Regions from separate parts of the Kocuria sp. KKT182 genome, predicted to be linked through region 2. Evidence: riboswitches for the same ligand, from Rfam matches in the RefSeq annotation. Region 2 holds a riboswitch; each other region holds the start of a gene.
The links. Region 2 has a riboswitch for thiamine pyrophosphate ahead of thiM (hydroxyethylthiazole kinase). Riboswitches for the same ligand answer to the same signal wherever they lie in the genome.

Region 1 (3,260 bases), 750 kb from region 2:
CGCCGCCCTGCGGGCCGAGCGGGGCGGCGGACGGGCCTCCGGCACGGACCGGCCGGACAGCGCCGCGCTCAGCTCGCCGATCACCGCGAGCCTGCAGATCGTGGGCCGCCGCCGGGACGAGGTGCCCACCGGGTCCCCGGCGGACGCCCCGGGATCCACCCCCACCGACACCCACGAGGAGGACCACCCGTGATGCAGATCGCTGTGGCCGTCGCGGCCGTGCTGCTCAGCGCGGCCGCCGCGGGCACCCTCTACCGCCTCGCCAAGGGCCCCTCCCTGCTGGACCGTGTGGTGGCCACGGACGTGCTGCTGGCCATCGTCGCGGCCGCCCTCGCCGTGGACATGGCCTACCACGGCCACCTCAACAACCTGATCCTCATGGTGATCGTCTCGCTGGTCGGGTTCATCGGCTCCGTGACGGTGGCGCGCTTCGCCACCCAGACCGCCGAGCACGGGCGGTGAGCGCCGTGCTGGACACTGTCCTGGACGCCGCCGCGGCCGTGTGCCTCGTGGTCGGCGCGCTCATGTCCCTCGCCGCAGGGATCGGCCTGGTCCGCTTCCCGGACCTCCTGACGCGCATGCACGCCGGCACCAAGCCCCAGGTCTTCGGGCTGCTCCTCATGCTCACGGCAGTCGCCCTCGAGAACCGCGAACCCGTCATGATCCCGCTCATCGCCCTCGGCTGGATCTTCCAGCTGCTCACCGTGCCCGTCTCGGCGCACATGGTGGGACGCTCGACGTACCGCACCAAGCACCTGAACCGGACCACGCTGACCCAGGACGACCTGCAGAAGGTCCTCAACCGCGCCGCGGAGGGCGGGGCGGAGGGCTCCGCGGAGGGCGTCGCCGCGGGACCGCCGGTGCCGAGCCCGGACGGCCGGCGGGCGGACGGACAGCAGACTGACGGATCGCCGGGGACGCGTTAGGCTGGGCAGGATCGACAGGGCGCACCCGCGTCCTCCTCGGACGACAAGGAGCAGCACTCCATGAACACCAAGGTCCTCGAACTCGTGGGCACCGGCCTCTCGCTCGGCGGCGTGGCGCTCTCGCACAAGGTGCTCGGCGCGGCGTGGACGCGCATCACCGGCGACCCGCCCCCCGCCAAGAACCCGGACCCGGACGAGGCCTGGACGGGCATCATCATCTGGTCGCTCGTCACCGGTCTCGTGGGCACCGTCATCAAGGTCGGCATCTCCCGCCAGATCGCGAAGATGGAGAACAGGCCGCGGACGAACCCCAAGGCCTCGAGCCAGGCCGAGGTCTGAGGCCCGGCGAGCACCTCGCGCAGGGGCCCGTCCGGCCGGACACCGCACCGGTGTCCGGCCGGACGGGCCCCTGCGTCGTTCACCGGCCGTGCGCCGGCAGTGCACGGGGCGGGCGGGGGAGGGGTAGACTCGGTGCCACTGAACGACAGGGGAGCGCCCCGCCGGTGAGACCGGCGCGGCGCTGAGAGTGCGGATCGCCGCAGACCCTCGAACCTGCTCCGGTTAGCACCGGCGAAGGGAGTCGAGCATCTCAGGGGTGCTTCCCCGGGAACGCGCCACCGGCGCGGCCCGCGGAACCCCGTCCCCTCCTGGCACCGACGGCTCGCTGAGCCCAGGAGGAACCCACCGTGAACACCACCACCCACCGCCCCGCCCGCCGCCCCGGCACGTCCCGCGCGTCGTCCTGGCGCGTCGTCGACATCGTCGTGGCCGCCGTCCTCGCCGCCGTGTGCGCGGTCGTCTTCTGGGCGTGGTCGAACCTGCTCTACCCCGTGGTCGGCACGGCCGCGGTCGCCTACCCGCCCGCCGTAGGGCTGATCGCCGGCGGCTGGCTCGTGGCCGGCGTGCTCGGCGGGCTGATCATCCGCAAGCCCGGCGCCGCGCTGTTCTGCGAGCTGCTCGCCGCCGTGATCGAGAGCTTCCTGGGCACCCACTTCGGTCTGCTGGTCGTGCTCTCCGGTCTCGTCCAGGGCATCGGCGCGGAACTGGCCTTCGCCGCCTTCCGGTACCGCCGGTTCGACGCCCTCGCGGCGGCCGTGGCGGGCGCCGTGAGCGGGATCTTCCTCGGCGTCCACGAGAACATCGTCTACAACTACGAGTGGGCGCTGAGCCACCAGGTGGTCTACGTGGTCCTGGCGGCCGTCTCCGGGGCGGTGCTCGCGGGCCTGCTGATGCAGGCCGTGGTGCGGGCCCTCGCGGCCACCGGCGTGCTGCAGGGTCTCGCGTCGGGGCGGGCCGTGCGGCGATGACGGCTTTCACGACCCCGGGCCCCGTGGTGCCCGCCGGCCGCGGGGCCCGGGTCGAGGCCCGCGGCTTCGGCTGGCACCACCCCGGGCGGGACGCGGCGGCGCTGCGCGGCCTCGACCTCGTGGTGGAGCCGGGGGAGCGCGTGCTCCTGCTGGGACCCAGCGGGGCGGGCAAGTCCACCCTCCTGCACGCCCTGGCGGGAGTCCTCCACGACGACGACGGGCAGTCCGCCTCCGGCGAGCTGCTGCTCGACGGCATGCCGCCGGAGCAGGCGCGCGGCCGGGCCGGGCTCGTGCAGCAGGACCCCGAGTCCCAGATGGTGCTGTCCCGGATCGGGGACGACACCGCCTTCGGCCTCGAGAACCTCGCGGTGCCCCGGGAGCAGATCTGGCCGCGGGTGCGCGCGGCGCTCGACGACGTGGGGCTGGACCTCCCCCTCGACCACTCCACCGCGGCCCTGTCCGGCGGGCAGAAGCAGCGCCTGGCGCTCGCGGGCGCCGTGGCCATGAGCCCGGGGGTGCTGCTGCTCGACGAGCCGACCGCCAACCTGGACCCCGCCGGCGTGCGGCGGGTCCGCGACGCGGTGGTGTCCTGCCTCGACCGCAGCGGCGCAACGCTCGTGGTCGTGGAGCACCGTGTCGCCGTGTGGGCCGAGGTCGTGGACCGCGTCGTCGTGCTCGGCCGGGACGGGAGCATCACCCACGACGGCGCGCCGGGCCGGGTGCTCGGCACCGCGGCCGACGAGCTCAGCGGCGCGGGGGTGTGGGTGCCCGGCCGAGTGCCTGCCACGCGTGCGCCCGCTCGCCCCGCCGCGGGGCCCGGTGCCGGTTCCGCCGGGGGTCCCGCCGGCACCCGGGCCGCCGGCTCCGGGGCGGACGGCGCGCCGCTGCTGAGCGCCACCGGTCTGGGCGTCTCGCGCAGCCAGCCGTCGGCGCGGCAGCTGCGCGCCCGGCGGCGGGCCCGGCGGCGCGGCCGCCCGCTGGACGACGCCGCCGCGGGCCGGGACCTCCCCACGGCGGTGGCCGACGT
Region 2 (3,260 bases):
CCCGGCGAGCACGGCGAGCTCCTGCAGGTTCGGGGTGATCAGGTCGGCGAGGCCGAGCATCGCGCGCAGGGCGTCCTCGGCCTCGCGCTCCAGCAGGCGGCCCCCGGAGGTCGCGACCATGACGGGGTCCAGGACCACGACCGGCGGCCGGTGGGTCCCGAGCCACCGGGTGACGGCCTCGATGACCGGCACGGACCCGAGCATCCCGATCTTGACGGCGTCGATCTCGACGTCCTCGGCGACCGCGTCCAGCTGTGCCGAGAGGAACTCGACCGGCGGGACGTGGATGTCGCGCACGCCCACGGTGTTCTGGACGACGACGGCGGTGACGGCGCTCATCCCGTAGCCGCCCATCGCGGCGATCGACTTGAGGTCCGCGTGCTGGCCGGCGCCGCCCGTGGGGTCGGTGCCGGCGATGGCCAGGACGCGGGGCACGCGGGCGGTCACGGGGCCACCTCCCCGGCGGGCACGGCGGTGAAGGCCCGCAGGTAGCGAGCGGCCGCGGCGGCGGGGTCCGGGTCGGCGCAGATCCCGGAGACCACGGCCAGCCCCGCGGCGCCGGCGGCGCGCAGGCCGGGGGCGTCCTCGACCCGCACCCCGCCGATGGCCAGGCAGGGCAGGGCCGTGCGGGCCGCGGCGCGGGCGAAGCCCTCGACGCCCAGCGGCTCGGGGTGGTCGGGCTTGGTGCGGGTCGCCCGCACCGCCCCGACGCCCAGGTAGTCGACCGTCCCGGCCGGCAGCGCGGCGGCAGCATCGAGCTCCTCCGCCGTGGCGGCGCTGAGGCCGAGCACGGCGTGCGGGCCGCAGATCTCCCGGGCGAGCGCCACGGGCAGGTCCGACTGGCCCACATGCACGCCGGCCACGGGGGCGCCGGCCGCGCGGGCGGCGAGGTACACGTCGGCGCGGTCGTCCACGAGCACGGGCACCTCCCGGCCCACGCGCTCGGCCACGGCCGTCAGCAGGGCGACGAGCTCGCGGACCGGGGCGTCCTTCTCCCGCACCTGGACCATGGTGGCTCCGCCGCGCACGGCGGCGGCCACGACGTCCGGGACCGCCCGGGGAGCGCTCAGGGCGGTGTCCGTCACCAGGTGCAGGGACAGGGCCGCGGGGTCGAGGCTCGGGCTCACCGGGCGACCTCCTCGCGCACGAGCTCCGCCCGGGCGGCGATCCCCTCCGGGGTGACGGCGTGCAGCCGGTCCAGCAGCGCCACGGCGAAGGAGCCGGGCCCGGCGGAGTCGGCGGCCGCGTCCTCGGCCGCGAGGGTGTACACCGTGGTGGCGGCCACCGCCGCGGCGGCCGGGTCCGTGCGCACGGCGGTGAACGCCGCCATGAGGGCACCCAGGGCGCACCCGCCGCCGGTGATGCGGGTCAGCAGGGGCGTGCCGTGCGGCACCCGGACCACCGTGCCGTCCGGGGAGCGCACGAGGTCCACGGGCCCGGACACGGCCACCGCCGAGCCGGCCCGCTCGGCGAGCGCGGCGGCGGCGTCCCGGGCCGCGTCGACGCCGTGGGTCGCGTCCGTGCCGCGGCCGCCGGCGCCGCCGGCGAGGGCGATGACCTCGGAGGCGTTGCCGCGCACGATCGCCGGCTCGAACCCGAGCAGGTCGCGGGCCAGCGCCGTGCGCACGGGCAGGGCACCCACCGCCACCGGGTCCAGGACCCAGGCCCGGCCCGCGCGGCGCCGGGCCCCGACGGCCTCGTAGGCGGCGCCGCGCTGCTCGGCGGTGGGCGTGCCGGTGTTGACGAGGAGGCCGTCGGCGAGCTCCGCGAAGACCCCGCCCTCGCCCTGGATGTCGGTCATCGCCGGGGACGCGCCCACGGCGAGCAGCACGTTGGCGGTGAAGTTGGTGACCACGGCGTTGGTGATGCACTGCACCAGCGGCGCCGCGGCGCGCAGGTCCGCCAGGGCCGCGGCGGCGTCCTCGGCGAGCGCGGGGTCCGGCGGCACCGGCCTCCCGGGTCCTGGTGTGCGGTCGGACGGGGGTACGGCATCGCGCATCTGCGACATCCCTTCGCTAGTACTGGCTAGATCAGGTTCGACGGGTGTGTTCTCAGCCGCTCGTGCGGCACCCCGTGTCTGGTGTCCTGCCAGTCTAGTCGTCGTGCGGGAGCCGGCACGGACCCCGCACGGGATCAGAACATGCCGTTGGCGTGGGCCATCCGCTCGGGCACCGGCTGCGCGACGCCCCAGTGCTCCACGATCCGGCCGTCGTCGAGGCGCCAGAGGTCGTAGCAGACCACAGTTCCGGTGGGTCCCCCGTCGCTGTTCCCTCCGGGCACGGCCTCCGCGACGGTCAGCACGAAGTTCCCCTCGCCGACCACGCGGCGCAGCCGCTGGTACGCGGGCTGCGGGCCGTCCGGCGTGCCGCCGGTGTGCTCGGTGCAGCCCCGGGGGCTCATGTGGTCCTGGACGGCGTGGCGGTCGCCCCCGACGAGGGCGGCCTCGACCCACTCGGCGGCGATGCGCTTGTTGTCCTGCGTCCGCTCGTGGTCCGTGACCGCGACGGGACCGTCGAGCTGGGGGCGGGCGCCGTCGGGGCCCGTGCGCAGGGGCTCGAGGACGTCCCAGTGCTCGGCGATCCGTCCGTCCTCCCCCCGGAAGACGTCGAAGCCGACCAGCGGCTCCGGACCGAGCCCTTCGTACACCGAGTGGACGGCCACCGTCCCGTGGTCGTCGAGCATCCGGACCATGTCCACGCGGAAGTCGTCGGGCATGCTCTGCACGAACTGCCTGAGACCCTCGCGCCCGTCCGGCGCGAGCGGCGAGTGCTGGACGAAGTCCTCCGTGTAGTGACGGTCCACGGCCGACGGATCCCGGTGGACGAACAGTTCCGTGCCGGTGGTGCGGATGATGTCTGCACTGGTCATGGCGATGCTCCCTGGAACGGGCGGCCGCTCTCCCGGCGGACGGGCCGGCGGCCCCGGGTGTGCTGTGGTGCGCACCACGGTACGCCGCCGTGCGGAGGGCGGGCAGGCCGGGACGGTCCGTGACGGTCCGCGACGACGGAGGACCCCGACCGTGCCGGTCGGGGTCCTCCGTGGTGCTGCTCGGCGGGGCGGGTCAGCCCCGGTCGGCGGGCCGGCCGCTGGTGAGGTCCTCGGCCTTGACGCCGACGCCGACGACGGTCGGCGCCCGGCGGGAAGGCTCCTCCGGGGCGCGCTGGGCGACGGTCTTCGCCTCGTGCCGGGCGCCCTCCGCGGCGGCCGCCCGGCCGGCGGTCACCTCGGCCTCGCCGGGCCGCGCCGTCGGGGCCGAGGCC
Region 3 (3,260 bases), 1.9 Mb from region 2:
CTCCACGGGTTCGGCCGGGCGCGGCGGCCACCCGCCGGGGCCGGGCCCGAACACCGGCCCGGAGGCGCCATGGGTGCTGGCGCCCGGTGCTCCGGGCTGCTGGTCCCCGGGGCCGTACCCGGGGGTGCCGTATCCCGGACCGCCCGGGCCGGGTGCCCCGGGTCCGGGGTACTGGCCCGGAAGCGGCCCTGGCGGCGGCGGGGCCGGGCTCGCGGGGCTCACCCCCCACTGGGGGTTCTCGGGCGAGCCCGCCGGAGGGGCGCCGGGCGGGGGCGTGGCCGGGCGGATGCCACCGTCGGCGGCCGGGCCGGCTGCGGAGGAGGACCCCGCGGTCGGACCCGGCGCCGGTGGAGCCGCCGGCGGCAGGGTCTCGCCCGAGAGCACGGGCCCGTCCTCGCGGTGGCCCCGCTCCGCCTCGTTCAGCAGGGTCACGAACTGCTCGAGCGGCTCGGACCCGTCGTGCTCCCGCGCCAGGAAGCGCTCGGCGCGGCGGCGCACCACCTTGTAGACGCGCCCGTCGTCGGGGATGCCCAGGTCCCGGGCGGCCCGCGCCACGGCCAGCGGGGGCTGCTCCGGCAGGGGGTTGGTGCCCCACTCCAGGAGCCCGGTCAGCAGCGGGCGCTCGAGCACGGCGGCCAGGGCCGCCCGGGCGCCCGGCACCCGGGTCAGCTCCAGCAGCCCGCTCGGCGGCGCGGACGGGCACCCCGGCACGTCGCTGGGCAGCCGGGCGGCGCGCTCCAGCCAGAAGGTGTCGCCGAAGAGGGTGGCGAGCAGCACGGCGGCGGCGAGCCGGTCGTCGCTCGGGGCGGCGTCCTCCGGGAGGCCCTGCTCCCAGTGCGTTCCGAGGGCGCGGCGGGCGGGCTCACCGGCCAGCCGGACGCGCAGCTGCGCGTCCTCCGGACCGCGGGCGGTCTCCGCGGGGCGCTCCACCGCGTGCCGCACCTGGGGGTCGAGCTCGGGGTCCATGGGCCACCTCTCCGTCGTCGTCCTGCGTCCATGCTCTCAGAACGTGCTGGACGGCGGCGGGGAGCCGACGGTGAGGCGGGCGGGGGACCGCCCCGGGCTCAGGCGGGGAGCAGACCGCGCAGCTGCCCGGCGGCGGTGCGGGGATCGGAGGCCTCGGTGACGGCGCGGACGACGACGACGCCGCGCGCCCCGGCCTCCAGCACCTGCGGGAGCCGCGGCTCGTCGATGCCGCCGATGGCGAACCACGGCACGGGCAGGACCTCCGGGTCCGCGTCCAGCCGGGCCTCCGTCAGCTCGGCGACCGCGCGGACGAACTCCAGCCCGGTGGCCGGGCGCCCCGGCTTGGTGGGCGTGGCCCAGACGGGCCCGGTGCAGAAGTAGTCGACGTCCGGGTCCTCGAGCGCCGCCGTGGCCTGTCCGAGGTCGTGGGTGGAGCGCCCGATCAGCACGTCGGGGCCCAGGAGCCGCCGGGCCTGGACAGGGCTGAGGTCGTGCTGGCCCACATGGAAGACGTCGGCGCCCACGAGCGCGGCGATGTCGGCGCGATCGTTGACCGCGAACAGGGCGTCGTACTCGGCGGCGACCCGGCCCAGCAGCTCCAGCGCGGCGATCTCCTCGTCCGCGTCGATGCTCTTGTCCCGCAGCTGGATGACGTCCGCGCCACCGGCACAGACCGCGTGCAGGAAGCCCTCGAGGTCGCCCCGGTCCCGGCGGGCGTCCGTGCACACGTACAGCCGGGCGGCGAGGAGGCGGGCCGTCCGGGTCTCTCGCAGGGAGGACTCGGCGGGGGCGGAGGCGTCACGGGTAGGCTGGGTCACACGCTGATGATAGGTCAGCGGTTCTGCGGGAGCCCCACCGGGGGCTGAGAGGGCGTCCAGCGCCGACCGCCACACCTGATGCGGGTCATGCCGCCGGAGGAAAGGACGTTCCCTGTGACTGCCGCGCACCCTGCCCCCACGACCGCGCCCCACCCGCTGGTCGACCGGCCCGAGCACGTCCGCGCCGACGTCGCCGTCGTCGGCGCCGGGGTGATCGGCCTGGCCACCGCCTGGGAGCTGCGCCGCCGCGGCCGCTCGGTGGTCGTGGTGGACCCCGAGCCGGGCTCCGGCGCCAGCCGCGCCGCGGCCGGGATGCTCGCCCCGGTGAGCGAGGTCCAGTACCAGCAGGAGCCCCTGTACCCCCTCATGACCGCCTCGGCCGCCGAGTACCCGGGGTTCGTGGCCGCCGTCGAGCAGGCCGCCGGCGGGACGGTGGGCCACCGGGCCACCGAGACCCTCGTCTGCGGCGTGGACGCCGCCGACCGGCAGGCCCTGGCGGATCTCCGCGCGCTGCAGGGGCGCCACGGCATGACGGTGGAGCCGCTGACCCTGCGCGCCGCCCGCACCCTCGAGCCGGCCCTGAGCCCGCGGCTGTCCGCGGCGTTCCGGATCCCCGACGACCACCAGGTGGACCCGCGCCGCCTCGTGGCCGGGCTGCTCGCGGCCCTCGTCGCCCCGGAACTCCCGGAGCCCGCCGGGCTCCCGGCCGCGCGCGACGGCGGACCGACCCGCCTCGTCCACGACCTCGCCACGGGGCTGCGCCGCAACGCCGAGGGCGCGGCGACCGGCGTCCGCCTGGCCGGCGGCGGGATGGTCTCCGCGACCTGGACGGTCCTCGCCCCCGGCGCCGGGCTCGGCGAGCTCGAAGGGCTGCCGGAGGACTGGCACCCGCCGCTGCGGCCGGTGCACGGGGACATCCTGCGCGCCCGCGTCCCCGCCGGGGCACCGGAGCTGCTCGGGCGCACCGTCCGCGGACTGGTGCACGGGGTGCCCGTCTACCTGGTGCCCCGCGCCGACGGGACCGTGGTGATCGGGGCGACCTCCCGCGAGGACGACCTGACCGGTCCCAGCGCCGGCGGCGTGTTCCGGCTGCTGCGCGACGCCCAGGCGCTCGTGCCCGGCGTCGCCGACCTCGAGCTGGTCGAGGTGCTGGCCCGAGCCCGGCCCGGCACCCCGGACGACATCCCCTACCTCGGCCGGGTCCGCGACCCGGACGGATCGCCGGTGCCGGGGCTCGTGGTCTCCACCGGCTACTTCCGCCACGGCGTCCTGCTCGCCCCGCTGGCCGCCCGGCTCGCCGCGCAGCTGGTGGCCGGCGGGACCGGAGCCGATCCGGCCGCCGACGCCGAGCACCTCGCCGCCACCGACCCGCACCGCTTCGACCGCCCCGTCGAGGCCCGTCGAGGGGATCCCGCGCCGGCCGCCGCCGGGCCCGGGCCCCGGAGCAGGAGCACCCGATGACCGCCATCACCCTCA

Region 1: linked by a shared signal. The riboswitch ahead of ACZ2G1_RS07795 (ECF transporter S component) and the one ahead of thiM (hydroxyethylthiazole kinase) in region 2 are both predicted to bind thiamine pyrophosphate.
Region 3: linked by a shared signal. The riboswitch ahead of ACZ2G1_RS13195 (FAD-dependent oxidoreductase) and the one ahead of thiM (hydroxyethylthiazole kinase) in region 2 are both predicted to bind thiamine pyrophosphate.

What each region holds. Positions count from the first base shown of each region.
Region 1 is NZ_CM145757.1:1,694,493-1,697,752, reverse strand. It holds gene ACZ2G1_RS07815 (Na+/H+ antiporter subunit E) at 1-193, shown strand, start outside; gene ACZ2G1_RS07810 (MrpF/PhaF family protein) at 193-462, shown strand; gene mnhG (monovalent cation/H(+) antiporter subunit G) at 468-926, shown strand; gene ACZ2G1_RS07800 (DUF4235 domain-containing protein) at 987-1,265, shown strand; TPP riboswitch at 1,403-1,522, shown strand; gene ACZ2G1_RS07795 (ECF transporter S component) at 1,613-2,233, shown strand; gene ACZ2G1_RS07790 (ABC transporter ATP-binding protein) at 2,230-3,260, shown strand, end outside.
Region 2 is NZ_CM145757.1:944,810-948,069, forward strand. It holds gene ACZ2G1_RS04300 (bifunctional hydroxymethylpyrimidine kinase/phosphomethylpyrimidine kinase) at 1-447, opposite strand, end outside; gene thiE (thiamine phosphate synthase) at 444-1,127, opposite strand; gene thiM (hydroxyethylthiazole kinase) at 1,124-1,948, opposite strand; TPP riboswitch at 1,991-2,084, opposite strand; gene ACZ2G1_RS04315 (nuclear transport factor 2 family protein) at 2,134-2,868, opposite strand; gene ACZ2G1_RS04320 (Rne/Rng family ribonuclease) at 3,062-3,260, opposite strand, start outside.
Region 3 is NZ_CM145757.1:2,808,156-2,811,415, forward strand. It holds gene ACZ2G1_RS13185 (hypothetical protein) at 1-966, opposite strand, end outside; gene thiE (thiamine phosphate synthase) at 1,065-1,784, opposite strand; TPP riboswitch at 1,800-1,903, shown strand; gene ACZ2G1_RS13195 (FAD-dependent oxidoreductase) at 1,899-3,245, shown strand; gene thiS (sulfur carrier protein ThiS) at 3,242-3,260, shown strand, end outside.